One region of the Pedobacter sp. TM02 genome, then DNA from elsewhere that is predicted to be linked to it. Evidence: riboswitches for the same ligand, from Rfam matches in the RefSeq annotation. Region 1 holds a riboswitch; the other holds the start of a gene.
What was found. A riboswitch is a leader RNA that binds a small molecule or an ion and turns the genes downstream of it on or off. The one in region 1 is predicted to bind S-adenosylmethionine.
Positions count from the first base shown of each region.

Region 2: it holds a riboswitch for S-adenosylmethionine, as region 1 does, so the genes downstream of both, AC6H1S_RS08295 (O-acetylhomoserine aminocarboxypropyltransferase/cysteine synthase family protein) here and metH (methionine synthase) in region 1, are expected to answer to the same signal.

Region 1 covers NZ_AP046530.1:406,275-414,426, reverse strand. The annotation lists gene AC6H1S_RS01820 (hypothetical protein) at 1-185, shown strand, start outside; gene AC6H1S_RS01815 (Bax inhibitor-1/YccA family protein) at 226-963, shown strand; SAM riboswitch class I at 1,133-1,234, shown strand; gene metH (methionine synthase) at 1,368-5,069, shown strand; gene AC6H1S_RS01805 (four helix bundle protein) at 5,104-5,469, shown strand; gene metF (methylenetetrahydrofolate reductase [NAD(P)H]) at 5,493-6,446, shown strand; gene AC6H1S_RS01795 (hypothetical protein) at 6,581-7,135, shown strand; gene AC6H1S_RS01790 (REP-associated tyrosine transposase) at 7,278-7,823, opposite strand.
Region 2 covers NZ_AP046530.1:1,987,678-1,995,829, forward strand. The annotation lists gene AC6H1S_RS08295 (O-acetylhomoserine aminocarboxypropyltransferase/cysteine synthase family protein) at 1-1,286, opposite strand, end outside; SAM riboswitch class I at 1,595-1,707, opposite strand; gene AC6H1S_RS08300 (trans-sulfuration enzyme family protein) at 1,896-3,017, opposite strand; gene AC6H1S_RS08305 (lipocalin family protein) at 3,123-3,614, shown strand; gene mqnE (aminofutalosine synthase MqnE) at 3,942-5,132, shown strand; gene AC6H1S_RS08315 (histidine phosphatase family protein) at 5,179-5,802, shown strand; gene AC6H1S_RS08320 (menaquinone biosynthetic enzyme MqnA/MqnD family protein) at 5,851-6,576, shown strand; gene AC6H1S_RS08325 (hypothetical protein) at 6,582-7,160, shown strand; gene AC6H1S_RS08330 (hypothetical protein) at 7,291-7,977, opposite strand.

The sequences.
Region 1 (8,152 bases):
ATGTGGAAGACGGCTGGATTGCCGGCATCAACTTTAACCAGCATGTAATTCGCGAATTCCGCGACCATGGCATCGATTACTACATCAATTTTGGCGGCGAGCTCGACGAATTGCACTGGCGGAAGCTCAAACCTTTGCAGTTTTACAAAAAAGTGGACGAACTGCTGACAAAAAGGTTAAATTAAAACCGTATTTTTAACGCAACATATTTTTAAACCAAAAAACATGGAACAACAAAATTATCAATATCAAGACAATTCGGTCTTTGTACAAGAGCGATCGGTTGCTAAAAAATTCTTTGCCAACGTTTTCCTTTGGATGTTTGTGGCCTTGGCGATTTCAGCTGTATCTGCTTATGTTTTAGCTACCACACCTGCATTACTAAGCTATTTAGTTGGCGAAAATGGTTTTACAATTTTTGGCTACATCGCTATTTTTGCACCCATAGGACTAGTTTTTTTAATTAGCGGCGGCATTTCCAGATTTTCGTTTGGCACTTTGGTCGGTTTATTTGTCCTCTACTCTATCTTAACTGGGGTAATGCTAAGCTTTATTCTACTAATCTACACCTTATCGTCAATCGCAATCTGCTTTGTTGCGGCAGCGGGCATTTTTGCCGTTATGGCCGTTATGGGCTATACAACCGATGTAGACTTAAGCCAGTTTAGATCTATTTTAATTGCTGGCGTAATCGGATTGGTTATTGTTAGCTTAATCAATATGTTCATCGGAAGCGATACCTTGAACTATATCCTTGGTTTTGCAGGCGTTGCCATTTTCACCGCCTTAACGGCCTATAAAGTACAGGAAATCAAAAGAATTGGCGAAGGTTTGGATGAGGCAGGAAATGAAATTGCTATCGAAGACAGCAAAAAACTCGCATTGATGGGTGCCTTGTCTTTGTATATCACCTTTATTAACTTGTTGCTCTCTTTACTTCGTCTTTTTGGCAGCAGAAGATAAGATCCATCGATTTAAAGGTTAGGACAATCCAAGCCAAAATCGTACATCTACAATTCTTAAATCCAAAACATTATATCGAAGGCCGTGCACATTTGCATGGCCTTTGTAATTTTATTTGGTTTAAGCGCGATATTTTTGGAATTGATGTGGCATTGTTGCATTTTTGTACCGCTTATTCAGAAAGATGGAGGGATTAGACCCTGCGAAGTCTTAGCAACCTGTGCTAACAAGGTGCTAAATTCTATCCTGAGCAATCAGGAAAAGATAAGTTAAAGTCAAACTATAGCCCGACTTTTCGAGATAAGCCTATTTGAGATTTGAGAAATTAGATTTGAGATTTGAGACCAGTGATGAGTTTCTGATTCTCATATCTCACATCTCCAATCTAATATCTAACAATAAGAATGAACATTAGAGAAGAATTAGAGAAGCGAATTTTAATCATAGACGGTGCCATGGGCACAATGATACAGCGCTACGTTTTAACCGAAGAAGACTTTAGGGGCGAACGTTTTGCCAATCACCCCTGCGATGTAAAAGGCAATAACGATTTGCTGAACATCACCCGTCCCGATATTATCAAGGAAATACACCTCGAGTATCTGCAGGCTGGTGCCGATATTATCGAAACCAATACCTTTAGTACGCAACGCATTTCTATGGCCGACTACCAGATGGAAGACCTTTCTTACGAACTGAGTTTTGAAGGTGCCCGCGTAGCTAAAGAGGCTGTTCAAGAGTTTATGGCCAAAAATCCGGGTAAGCAATGCTTTGTAGCCGGAGCCATTGGCCCTACCAACCGTACGCTTTCGCTTTCGCCTGATGTAAACGACCCGGGCTTCAGGGCCATTACCTACGACCAGTTGTTTGATGCCTATTACGAACAGATCCGCGGCTTGGTTGATGGCGGCTCAGATGTATTGCTGATCGAAACCATATTTGATACGCTAAATGCCAAAGTGGCTATTGCGGCCATTAAACAATATGAAGAAGTAATTGGCCGTAAGCTCGAAATCATGATTTCGGGTACCATTACCGACGCTTCGGGAAGAACGCTTTCGGGCCAAACCGCAGAGGCTTTCCTCAATTCGGTTAGCCATGCCCAGCCTTTGAGCATTGGCTTTAACTGTGCCCTGGGCGCCAAAGAAATGCGCCCGCACATCGAAGAGCTGGCCGCCAAAGCAAACTGCTACGTTTCGGCCTACCCCAATGCGGGTTTGCCTAATGAATTTGGGGCCTACGACGAAATGCCTCACGAAACCGCACATTTGGTTGATGATTTCATTACCTCTGGATTTGTAAATATCGTTGGCGGTTGCTGTGGCACTACGCCAGACCACATTGGCTGCATTGCCGAGAAAGCCAGCAAAGCTTCGCCGCGAAAAATCCCAACGCTTGAACCTTATATGCGTTTGAGCGGCTTAGAACCGGTTACCATTACCCCCGAAAGCATTTTTGTGAACGTGGGCGAACGCACTAACATTACCGGCTCTCCCAAGTTCTCCAAGCTTATTTTGGGTGGCGATTATGAGGCCGCCTTGACCGTAGCGCGCCAGCAGGTAGAGGGCGGGGCACAGGTTATCGATGTGAACATGGATGAAGGCATGCTTGATTCGGAAGCGGCGATGACCAAGTTCCTCAACCTTATAGCTTCCGAACCCGATATTGCCAAACTGCCCATCATGGTCGATTCGTCTAAATGGTCGGTTATTGAAAACGGCTTAAAATGTTTGCAAGGCAAGGGCATCGTCAACTCCATTTCGCTCAAAGAAGGCGAGGAAAAGTTCAAAGAGAGTGCCCGCAAAATTATGCGTTATGGCGCGGCGGTAGTAGTGATGGCCTTCGATGAACAAGGCCAGGCTGACAACTACGAACGTAGGATTGAAATCTGTAAAAGAAGCTATGATATCTTGGTCAATGAACTGGATTTTCCACCCCAAGACATCATCTTCGACCCTAATATTTTAACTGTTGCCACGGGTTTGGAAGAGCATAACAACTATGCCGTCGATTTTATCAACGCCACCCACTGGATCAAGGAAAACCTGCCTTACGCCAAAGTGAGCGGCGGTGTTTCTAACATTTCTTTCTCGTTTAGGGGCAATAATGTGGTTCGCGAAGCCATGCACTCTGCCTTTTTGTTCCATGCCATTAAAGCTGGCTTGGATATGGGCATTGTTAATGCAGGGATGCTGGAGGTGTACCAGGAAATTGAGCCCGAGCTGTTAGAAAGAGTAGAAGATGTATTGCTGAACCGCAGGCCCGATGCTACCGAGCGTTTGGTAGAATTTGCCGAAACCGTAAAAAACAAAGGCAAGGCGGTTGTAAAAGACGAAACCTGGCGCAAAGGCACGGTTGAAGAAAGGTTATCGCATGCCCTGGTCAAAGGCATCATCGAATACTTGGACGAAGACGTGGAAGAAGCCCGGTTGAAATATCCACGTCCCTTGCACGTGATCGAGGGGCCTTTAATGGACGGCATGAACATCGTGGGCGACCTATTTGGCGCAGGCAAAATGTTCTTGCCACAGGTCGTGAAATCGGCCAGGGTCATGAAAAAAGCAGTAGCTATTTTATTGCCCTACATTGAAGCCGAGAAATTGGCCAACCCTGATGGCAACCAAAGCTCATCGGCGGGCAAAGTGCTGATGGCCACTGTAAAAGGCGATGTGCACGACATCGGCAAAAACATTGTAGGTGTAGTATTGGCCTGCAACAACTTCGAAATTGTAGACATGGGCGTGATGGTTCCTGCGCAGGAAATCATTAAAAAAGCCAGGGAAATCAATGCAGATATTATTGGTTTAAGTGGCTTAATTACACCTTCGTTGGACGAAATGGTGCATTTCGCGAAAGAAATGGAGCGTGAAGGCTTCACCATTCCGCTGATCGTGGGTGGCGCTACCACTTCGCGCATTCACGCCGCCGTAAAAATTGCGCCCAATTATAGTGGTCCAGCCATCCACGTACTCGATGCTTCGCGTAGCGTTACGGTTTGCAGCACCTTAATGAACCAAGAAACCCGTGGCGAGTACATTGCCGGCATCAGAGCCGAATACGACAAAGCCCGTGAAGCGCATTTGAACAAACGTTCGGATAAACGCTATAAAAATATTGAAGAAGCACGTGCCGATAAATTCCAGATTGATTTGGATCAGGTAGCGCCTGCTCCAACCTTTACCGGAACCCGTGTTTTTGAAGATTATCCTTTGGCAGATTTGGTCCCTTACATCGATTGGACACCGTTTTTCCATACCTGGGAACTGCGGGGCAGTTACCCAAAAATCTTCAACGATAAAACCATTGGCGACGAAGCACAAAAGCTATACAACGATGCCCAAGTGCTATTGAAACGTATTTTAGACGAAAAACTGCTCACTGCCAAGGGCGTAATCGGGTTTTGGCCGGCCAATTCGGTTGGAGACGACATCCAGTTAACAGTTGGCGGTTCACAGTTGGCAACCGACCCACAATTGAAAGCTGAAAACGGTGAACTGGTCACTATCCATACCCTGCGCCAACAAGCCGAAAAAGTAGCTGGAGAGCCTTATTATGCCCTGTCTGATTTCGTTGCGCCAAAAGAAAGCGGTGTGCAGGATTATTTTGGTGGCTTTGCCGTAACGGCCGGCATCGGTTGCGACGAGCTGGTGGCCGAGTTTGAGCAGAACCACGACGATTATAACAGCATCATGGCCAAGGCATTGGCCGATCGTTTAGCCGAAGCTTTTGCCGAACGCATGCACGAACTAGTAAGAAAAGAATACTGGGGCTATGCCAAAGATGAAAACTTGGACAACCAAGACCTGATTAAGGAAGCTTATGCAGGTATTCGTCCGGCACCGGGCTATCCGGCTTGTCCAGACCATACCGAGAAGGAGACCTTGTTTAACCTGCTGAATGCCGAAAACAAAATCGGATTAAGGCTAACCGAAAGCTTTGCCATGTATCCGGCGGCGGCGGTAAGCGGATTTTATTTCTCGCACCCACAATCGCGTTATTTTGGTTTGGGCAAGATTACCAAAGACCAAGTAGAGGAATATGCCCTTAGAAAAAACATGCCTTTAGCAGAGGCAGAAAGATGGCTTGCGCCGAATTTGGCTTATTAGTTGTTAGTCTTTAGTTCTTAGTTGTTAGTTAGGGATGAGTTATCAAAAATATACAGATCTTGAAGTTTGGAAAAAAGCTAGAGAATTTGCTACATACATCTATGAGCTAACTACAGTATTCCCAAAAGAAGAACAATTTGGAATAACAACTCAAATAAGAAGATGTGCTGTCTCAATCGCTTCAAACCTAGCAGAAGGCTGTGGAAGGCAACATAAAAAGGAAACAATACATTTTCTTACCATTGCTAGAGGTTCTCTGTTCGAAATAGAGACCCAACTTTATATTTCTAATGATTTATCTTTAATAAGCAATGAAGAATTAAAAGAATCACTCGATAAAATTGAAAATCTAGGAAAACTAATTAATGGATTTATCAGATATTACAATTCTATCAACTAACAACTGACAACGAACCGACAAAAATGAAGATTACCGAACATATTAAAAACGCAAAGGGAAAACCTCTTTTTTCATTCGAGCTCCTGCCCCCGGTTAAAGGGCAGAGCATTCAGTGGGTGTACGATGCCATTGACCCCTTGCTTGAATTTAATCCGCCGTTTATTGACGTTACTTCGTTAAGGGAAGATTACATCTATAAAGAGCTCGACAACGGGTTGCTGCAAAAAGTTTCTTACCGTAAGCGTCCGGGCACCATTGCTATTTGTGCAGCCATCATCAACAAATACAAGATAGATGCGGTGCCACACCTCATTTGCGGTGGCTTTACCAAGGAAGAGACCGAAAACGCATTGATCGACCTGCAGTTTTTGGGCATCGACAATGTCTTGGCCCTGCGTGGCGATTCGAGACAGGCCGAGTCGACCTTTATCCCTACGCCCGGCGGACACTGTTATGCTACAGACCTGATCCAGCATATCAAAAACCATAACGAAGGCAAGTTTTTGCACGAAGATGTAGAAACCTACAAAAGCGATTTTTGTATTGGCGTAGCAGGCTATCCCGAAAAACATTTTGAAGCACCCAACCTCAATGCCGACTTCAAATATTTGAAGAAAAAGGTAGACATGGGGGCCGAGTTTATCGTAACACAGATGTTTTTCGACAACCAGAAGTATTTTGACTTCGTCAACAAATGCAGGGAGAATGGTATTAACGTACCAATTATTCCAGGCCTAAAGCCCATCAGCAATGCCAAACAACTCGTTGCCTTGCCCAAAATATTCCATATCGATCTACCTGAGGATTTGAGCGATGCCGTTTCGCATGCCAAATCCACTGCCGAAGTCAAGGAAATCGGCACCGAGTTTATGATCAAGCAATGCAAAGAGCTGATTGAATTTGGTGCTCCAGTATTGCACTTTTATACCATGGGCAGGCCAGAACAGACACAAAAAATTGCGAGGGCCGTATTCTAGGCCCGGATCTTTGTATCCGACATCACAAAATCCCAATGGCTTAAAAATGCTGTTGGGATTTTTTATTTGGAACCAAACACAAAACCAGCTGTTTAGGCGTTTATAGGTTTACGTGTTTATAAGCTATATCGCCCATGAAGGTTACCCTCTCTTTGCTGTTTGCTGTTTTTCTCTTCCACTTCGCCCATGCGCAGATTTCGGTTAGTCCCATTTCGGCAGAAAGCCTTAAAGGGGCTCCCTTTAAATTTAAAGGCAGCAGGGCGATGATGGCCGACCGTGTTGATGATGCGAACAGCAAAAATATCTTTCTTTTTTCGAAAGTGGGCCAAGGGAGCAACCCCGATACGCTGTTTTTCCAAAAATTCAGCAAAACCAACGAGCAATGGAAGCTGGTCCAGGAAAAGACAATCAGCGCCCCTGGAGCGATCAGTATTTGGCAAAACAGAAAGGCTTTTTTTGATGCCGACCAAGACAAGCAGGTAGAAGCTTTGTTTGTTTATAGCCTGCATGATGCTTCCATGCAAAAACAACTGGCGGTCAATCTCTTGCTGTTTTACAAAAACGATAGCTATACGATATCGGAAACCAAGGACAAAATCACAATCTACAGCGCCAATTTCCAGCAGTTACCGGCCAGCGTGAAGGCTTATGCCACCGAATACTGGAACGGATTGGACAAGTGGAAGTGACTTTTAATTAGTTTTGCCGGGTAGGCTGTCCCAAGCGGATTGAAAATCCACAGCTAGCAAAGTCGGGAAAGCATTTCCCTGCTAGCCGGGTTGGTCGCCCGACCCAGATAACCCTGGATTTCTAATCCAGTATGTAGCTTAGCTAAATTAGATAAACTACATCAATCAATCCTAATTCGCCAGCATAGTTGCTAGCCGAACTGTATAGGTAATGCTCAGGCAACGCAACCAAGCCACTCTGCACAGGGTTTTGATGGAGGTAATTTAGTTTCTGAATTGCAAATTCTGGGCTAAAGAGTTCAATAGGATGAAATCCATCTTGCCAAAATTTAAATTCTTCATTTTTGGGGTGTATTTTTGCCGCAAACTGAAATTTATTCAGCATCCAATCTCTACTTTCGTTAATTTCTTTAATGGTGCTGATTATCCGCTTTGAGGTAAACTTTTTGAAATCCCTGATCACATCCGATAGTTTTTTGCCTTCGCCAACACTGCCGATGAAATGAAGATGACTTGGCATAAGACACCAAGCATAAATAACAAGCCCTTTATGTTTTTGACAATAAACAAGGCTATCAATAACCACTTCTGCCAGTTCTTTTCGGGTAAAGGCATCAATCCAACCTATAACAGTTGTAGTCATGAAGTAAATTCCATCCTGATTTGTTATCTGATATTTGAAAGCCATATATTAAATATAATCAAATAAAATCGGACACGTTGGTCGGGATATGCCATCCCGACCCGAATAGCACTGGATTTCTAATCCAGTTATGCTAAAAACGGATTGAAAATCCGCAGTTATCCAGTCGGGAAAATATTTCCCGACTAACACGCTTAGACTGGTCTTGATTTACAAATCTCAACCCTGATAACCATGGATTTCTTATCAGCCAAGTTGATTTATTTATACAGCCTGCAAATCTGTAGTTAGCAGGGCCGGGAAATTATTTCCTAAACAGCTGCTCTTGGTTGGTCTTGATTTACAATCTCAACCCTGATAACCATGGATTTCTA
Region 2 (8,152 bases), 1.6 Mb from region 1:
AAAGCTTGTTCAAAATCGGCGATGATATCGTCGATATGCTCAATGCCTACAGAAACGCGCAACAGGTTTGGCGTAACGCCGGCTGCAATTTGTTCGTCGATGCTGAGTTGCTGATGCGTAGTGGCCGATGGCTGGATGATCAATGTTTTGGCGTCGCCCACATTGGCCAAATGGCTTACCAATTTTAAGCTGTCGACGAAGGCAATGGCCTGTTCCTTATCGCCGTTCAGTTCGAATGAAAGCACAGCCCCAAATCCGTTGCGCAGGTATTTTTTGGCATTGGCATGGTAAGGACTGCTTTCCAGGCCAGGATAGTTTACCTTAGCTACTGCCGGATGGTTTTCGAGCCAAGTTGCCAAAGCCAGCGCATTTTCTACATGGCGTTGTACACGCAATGACAGGGTTTCCAATCCTTGGAGCAACAAGAAAGAATTGAAAGGTGCCAATGCCGGACCAAAATCCCGCAGGCCTTCAACACGGGCACGGATAATGAACTGGATGTTGCCAAACGGGCCGTCTTGTCCGAAAACATCGTCGAAAATCAAGCCATGGTACCCTTCGGCTGGTTCGATAAATTGAAAGAATTTGCCGTTGCCCCAATTGTAGTTGCCACCGTCAACAATTACGCCGCCGATGCTGGTGCCATGTCCGCCAATCCATTTGGTGGCCGATTGTACCACCACATGTGCCCCATGTTCCAATGGTTTAAACAGATAGCCGGCTGCACCAAATGTGTTGTCTACAATTAGTGGCAGGTCGTATTGTTTGGCAATGGCCGCTATTTTCTCAAAATCGGGAATGCTAAACGAAGGATTGCCAATGGTTTCTACATAAATAGCTTTGGTATTGCCATCAATCTTGCTTGCGAAGTCGGCAGGATCATCGCCGTTGGCAAAACGGGTTTCGATGCCCAAACGCTTAAAGGCTACCTTGAATTGGTTGTAAGTACCGCCATATAAGTGGCTCGAGGCTACAAAATTATCGCCTGCCTGCAAAATGTTGTTCAAGGCAATAAATTGGGCAGCTTGTCCAGAACCTACGGCCAAGGCGGCAACTCCACCCTCTAATGCGGCAATCCTTTTTTCGAATACATCGGTGGTAGGATTCATTAAACGGGTGTAAATGTTGCCGAATTCTTTTAGCGCAAAGAGGTTGGCGCCATGTTCAGAATTTTTAAAGCCATAAGAAGTGGTTTGATAGATAGGTACGGCTCTTGAGCCAGTTGTAGGGTCTATTTCTTGTCCAGCGTGCAGCTGTAGGGTTTCGAATTTATAGGATGTTGACATGATTTCTAAGTTTAAATTGTAAATGCCTGAAACGATAAGTTGATTACGTTTGCCTGAAGTAGGCGAGTGGCTATTTTTGGCTTAAATCCAGCATTAGCCGTTAGCGTACCCTAATTTTTTAGGGCCTTCCAAATTGAACATACAAAGGGGAAGAATTTTGTGCTTAGTATATGCGACAGCACATACAACACATCAACTGTGCGTTACAGCAAAACTGATTTACATTTAAAAATGAAACCGACTGTTTGGGTTTTGAACCTGAATTTTCGCTAAGGAGCGACGATGAATTGAACTTTTTCATTTTCTTCAATTTATATTTCCAAACAACACCATGTTGCCCGGTCAGGAATTGGCACCTTCTCCGTTAGGGAGGGTTGCCAGTGGGTCAAAGAGCCTGTCTCTCGCCACTTCTTTATAAATCAAATCTTTAAAAGATATTGACTTGGAAATTCAGCTTTCGCCGAATAATGTTCCAAAGATATGTGAAAATCTGAAAACCTGCAAAATAAAATTTCGATTTATTTTTAAGTTATTGATTTTGAGTTATTTGCTGTAAATGGTTATGGACTAATAGTGGATGGTAGGTGGTCCATGTCCCATAAACTATTGCTATACAAATGCCAGTGCTTGGTCTAGGTCGGCAATCAAATCATCGATATGCTCTAAGCCAACCGAAATCCGAATTAAATTTTGTGGCGTTTTGGTATCGGGACCTTCAACTGATGCACGGTGCTCAATAAGGCTTTCTACGCCGCCCAGACTGGTTGCTTGTGCAAATAGGCTTACCTTGTTTACTACTGTTCTGGCTGCCGTGGCATCGCCATTAACCAAAATAGAAAGCATGCCACCAAAACCACTCATCTGTTTTTTGGCGATCTCGTGTTGCGGGTGCGAAGCTAAGCCTGGATAATAAACTCCTGCTATTTTAGGATGTTGCGCTAAGTGTTGCGCCAATTTTTCGGCATTTTCGCAATGTCCTTTCATGCGGTAGGCCAATGTTTTGAGGCTGCGCAACAGCAAAAAGCAATCGAAAGGAGAGGGTACTGCGCCACCAATCTGCTGAATATTTTTGATTTTCTCCCAAAATTCGTCTTTACGCGCCGTAGTTAAGCAACCGCCCAGTACATCGCTGTGGCCCCCAATGTACTTGGTGGTAGAGTGCATCACAATAGCGGCTCCCAACTTGATAGGGTTTTGCAAGCTGGGCGAAGCAAAGGTACTGTCGCAGGCAAAAATGAGTTGGTGTTTTTTGCAAATCGCCGCCAGCGCCTCAATGTCCGTAATTTTTAAAAGCGGGTTGGATGGCGTTTCGGCCCAAATTAGCGCTGTATTGGGTTTAATATGGTTGGCTACGGCCGAATGATCGGTCAGGTCAATAAAATCGAAAGTAAGGGTAGCCGCAAAAATGCTTTGCAGCTGTTTCTTAAAACCCCAGTACATATCGTCGGGGGCAATAATGTGGCTACCGGGTTCCAGTGCCTGAAATACAGCCATTCCGGCAGTATTTCCCGAAGAAAACGCGCAGCTGTCTTCGCCAAATTCGAGTGCGGTTATTACACTTTCCAGGGCCGATCGGTTTGGATTGCTCACTCTGCTATACATATGTCCGCCAGGGTAGCCGCCATCTTCGCCCCTTAAAAAAGTAGTAGAGAGGCTTATTGGCATGGTGACGTCGCCCGTAGAGCTTTGGGTTAAATGAAGAGCATGTATGGCCGCAGTTTCTGGTTTCATTTTTCAGGCTTAATTACTAGGGATTTAAAGCAAAGCTAAATTTTAATCTTAAAAGTTGTAGATTTTGGCAAGATTTGTGTAATTAGCATATTAAAAAACAAGTATATGAAAAGAATATTTTTAATAGCGGCTTTAATTTGTAGTTCAATAATAGTTTTACAAAGCTGTTCTCCGAAAACAACATCAGGCGCACCAGCCGTAAAGAGAAGCGGTGTAACCGGAAATTGGGTGCTCAATAACATTACTTTTGACGGTATTCCTGATATCGCGGTGAAATCGTTCTTGGGCGAAAGCTCTTATAAATGTTTTATTGGCAGTACTTGGAACCTGACCAATAGTGGCAATGGAAGCTACAGTTTGCCATCAAGTGCCACTTGTGCAGCCAAAACACAGACTATTTTCTGGTCAGTAAATGCGGCAGATGGAACTTTTCAGTTTAAAAAACTTTATGAAGGCGATAAAGCTAAAAACGTAACCGAAGGCTATCGCTTAATGCTGGCCGCTGCCGATGATGTGAACATGACCATCAAATCGCCAATCGAATACGGCAACAAAACCGCCTATATCGTAATGAACTTTTCGAAAGCGGCCAAATAGGCAAAGCTTAAAAGATAAAGAGCCATAGTCGATTGATTATGGCTCTTTTTGTTGATGGGTATTCCATCGGCGTACAAGCTGTTTTAGGCACGACTTGAGTACAAGTCTGAGCGGGTAACCAAATGAATAATGCTTGTCGGTGATTGCTACTTGTTCAAAACCTCGATTTCGGTCAGGACTGAAAGAGCTAAATCTGAAGCAAAATCGCTATTCAAAACCGCCAACTGTCAACCCACTATCGGATATCGTTTCTAAATAAGCCATTTTTACAAGAAAATGATGTTCAATTAGGTCATTGTTGTACTTTTGCCTAAACATTAATAAAGGATGGCAGTGCAAGCTTTAGATATTCTTCTCCACAATCCAACTCTTTCGGCACCTCTACTCGCCATAGCTAAAAAGGTAAAAGCCGGCGAACGAATTACTTTTGATGAAGGCGTATACCTGTATGAGCATGCAGAGCTTGGTTATTTGGGTATTTTGGCCAATTATATTCGCGAAAAAAAACATGGCGACTTGACTTATTTCAATCGCAATTTTCACTTGGAACCTACTAATCTGTGCGTTTACGATTGTAAATTCTGTTCTTACTCGAGACTGATCAAGCAAAAGGAAGAAGGGTGGGCGCTAACCATGGAAGAAATGATGGACGTAGTGAGGAAGTACGACAATGAGCCCGTTACCGAAGTACATATTGTTGGGGGCGTTTTGCCACAGTACGATGTCGCTTTTTATTCGGCCTTGTTTACTGCCATAAAAAAGCACCGTCCGGCCTTGCATGTAAAAGCCTTAACACCTGTTGAGTACCACTATATTTTCAAGAAAGCTAAAATCGATTATGCCACAGGCATGAAATTGATGAAAGATGCCGGATTGGAATCAATTCCAGGAGGCGGTGCAGAGATTTTCCATCCCGAAATCCGCGAGCAGATTGCCAAAGATAAGTGCACGGCCGACCAATGGCTAGCCATACACGAAGAATGGCACAAATTGGGCATGCGCTCAAATGCCACCATGCTTTACGGACATATCGAAAAGTTTGCGCATCGGGTTGACCATATGGAGCGTTTGCGCCAGTTGCAAGATAAAACCGGAGGCTTCCAAACTTTTATTCCATTAAAGTTCAGGAATCAACATAATCAAATGAGCCATGTAGCCGAAGTTTCGGTGGTTGAAGATTTGAGAAACTATGCGATTGCCCGTATTTATATGGACAATTTCGATCATATCAAGGCCTATTGGGCAATGATTAGCAGGGAAACTGCCCAGCTGTCGCTCAATTTTGGCGTGGATGACATTGATGGCACCTTAGACGATACCACCAAAATTTATTCGATGGCTGGCGCCGAAGAGCAAAACCCGGCTATGAGTACCAAAGAACTGGTAGACCTGATTAAGCATGTAGGCCGTAAGCCCATAGAAAGAGATACCTTGTACAATGTAGTAACCGATTATACTGAAGTTGTATTTGAAGAAGAGGCGAAGCCTCAATACTACAAACTACCGGTGATAAACTAACCGCTAACTTTTAACCTTAAAACCCTCCAACTTTTAATCCCCTTCAATGAAAGAACTCTATATCATCAGACATGGCGAAACCGAATTGAACCGCCTGGGCATTGTACAGGGGCGTGGCGTAGACAGCGATCTGAATGATACTGGAAGAAAGCAGGGACAGGCATTTTTTGATCACTATCAAACGGTTCCCTTTGCTAAAATCTACACTTCCAGCTTAAAACGTACCCATCAAACTGTACAAGGCTTTATAGATTTAGGCCTGCCATGGCAACAATTGGAAGGTTTAGACGAGCTGGCTTGGGGTTTATGGGAAGGTCAGCCGAATACCGAAGAGGCGCGCCGTGCTTTTATGCAATTGGTAGAAGCTTGGCAAAACGGCGACTACGATGCCAAGTTTGAGGGGGGCGAAAGTCCGAACGAAGTACTGGCACGCTTAAAGGATGCCGTTGAGGTTATGGTAAGCCAAGCCGATGAGAAGACGGTGCTGGTTTGCATGCACGGCAGAGCCATGCGCTTGTTGCTATGTTATTTAAGCCATAAGCCTTTATCTGAAATGGCAGATTTTCCGCACCAGAACACCGTGCTTTATAAGGTAGGTTACGAAAACGGCCACTTCACCATCATCGATTTTAATAATATTGACCATTTAAAGAATTTGTCGGCTGTTTAAGCCATTGGCATTTTGCAACGACGAACTAGAAAGAATAAACGATATATTTTGAACAAGATTAAGATTTCTGCAGTTTCCTATACCAATACCAAACCTTTTATTGACGGAATTGAAAGATCTGAAGTGAAGAACCAGATTGATTTAAGCTTAGATATTCCTTCAGATTGTGCACAAAAACTGATTACTAACCAAGTAGATATAGGCTTGATACCTGTAGCGGCTTTTCCGCAGGTACCCCATGCCCATATCATCGGCTCTTATTGCATAGGTTCGGTTGGTGCGGTAAATTCGGTATTTATTTTTGCCGACGTTCCCGTGCAGGAAATCAAAACCCTGAAGCTCGATCCGCAATCGCGTACCTCCAACAATTTGGCCAAGGTTTTGCTCAAGTTCCATTTTAAAGTTGAAGTAGATTTTGTAACCGATCAGGAGGCGAAAACCGATGCCATGGTGCTGATTGGCGACCGTACATTTGGCCGCAAAGACGATTTTGCCTATGCCTACGATATGGGCGAGGAGTGGATGAAATTTACCGGCTTGCCTTTTTTGTATGCGGCTTGGATAGCCAATAAAACCATTCCGCAAGCATTTATAACCGAATTTGATGAAGCTTTAAAACAAGGTTTGGCACACCGAAAAGAACTGTTGCAACAATTGGCCCCAATTCCTAATTTCGACCTCGACGATTACCTTTTCCATAAACTTGATTTCGACCTAACTCCAGAGAAAAGACAAGCCATGGAGCTGTTTTTGGGGTATATACAACAGCTGTAGCCACGATGGTCAAACTGATAGAAAGAGCTGAGTGCATCAAGATATACCCCGTTTTTCCGCTAAGAAAATACAATAAGTTAATAGATGAGGAAGAGTATTTTTATCCGGAATGCTTCTCTTTTTTTGAATTAACCCTGAAGGCCAAATCATTTAAACATCGCGCCAAGTTGGTAGCCAAAGCATTAAGAAAGCTATTTGAAAAGCTTGAAATTGATTCTTTGATTTTTCTTGGAGACGAAGCCATTACATGGAGATTTAGAGAGCATATTGATTTTGTAAAACCTGTTAAAAAAGCTTTTAAATATCTAAAAGCACTAAAGATTAAAAAGAAATTTGATGGTGGCTTAGAGCTTAGCCTTGCAGAAGCATTTTGCTTTTGGAAGCACCTTGCTTGGTTGAGCAGAACCAATGGAATTTTACAGTATGTTCATTTTATAGACAAAGAACAGCATTTGATTTTGTCTATTTGCCAATATGGAAATGTTCACGTAAGTGTAAGGAATAAAGAAACAGATGAGCTGTTTAGGAATTTGCTGGAACAAAGCAAGCTAAATATAAGGCCTTGCTCTCCAAATCAGATCTAAGAGGTTAAAATACTGTGTGTTATAGCTCAAATCTGAAAGCCTCCCTAGTTGCGCAACATCCAGCATTAAGAGATTTTTGCTCTTGCTGATTTTGCTTCATCAACAAGAGCAAAAGCTCAAAATAAAAAATCTATTTTTTAGCTTTAGCAACTGCTTTTTTTGGTAATGTAACTTTATTTTCAGTAGGTGTTCCGGTAGCGGAATCCTCTTTTTTAACCACTTTTTTTGACGTTTTTATAGGCTCAGCTGCGATAGTGGCTTCTTTTTTAGTCTTGATTGCCTTATTTGGAGTGGCTTCCGGCGTAATTTCAACATCCTTTTTAGTGGTTGTTTTTTTGGTTTTTGCAGGCGCTAATGTTTCGGTATCCGCCTGTTCTGCAACAGCTTTTGTCTTTTTAACGGCAATTTTAGGTTCCTTGGCTGCTGTTTCTTTCTTAGCTTTGGCAACAGGTTTGGCTTTTGCAACCGGCTCTTCCTCAGTTGCTTCCTTTTTGGTGGGCTTAGCTTTTTGAGGCGCAGCTGCTACAGACAATTCTTCTTTTACAGGAACTGCTTTAACAACTGGTCCCTGCAGGTAGATTTCTAATATTTGCTTCAAATAAAGATCCGGCTTTGGCATCCTTACTAGGGTTCCGGGTTCTTTGTCTTGCGATTGTTTAATGTAGGCCGATTTTATTTTGCCCCAGTCTTTAGAATAGAGTTTGATAAACATGGCTATAAACTCTTCGTGGGTATATTTTTTAGGCAATCTGCCCAACACGACCTGTATTTTTTCTTCTTTTCTATGTAATATTGCCATTAGCTTTAATTTCTGCAAAGATAGCCTAATTATTGGCGATTTAAGATTTGGTTGATTAAAATAGCTATATTCATTATGAATGAGCTAAGAGTTGGCGAGGATCAAACCTTGTTTTAAAGGTTTTGATGTGACTGTTTTCCGGTGCGTATCGGGTGTCCATGGTCTCAACAAACCTCGGGTTATTTAAATAGGT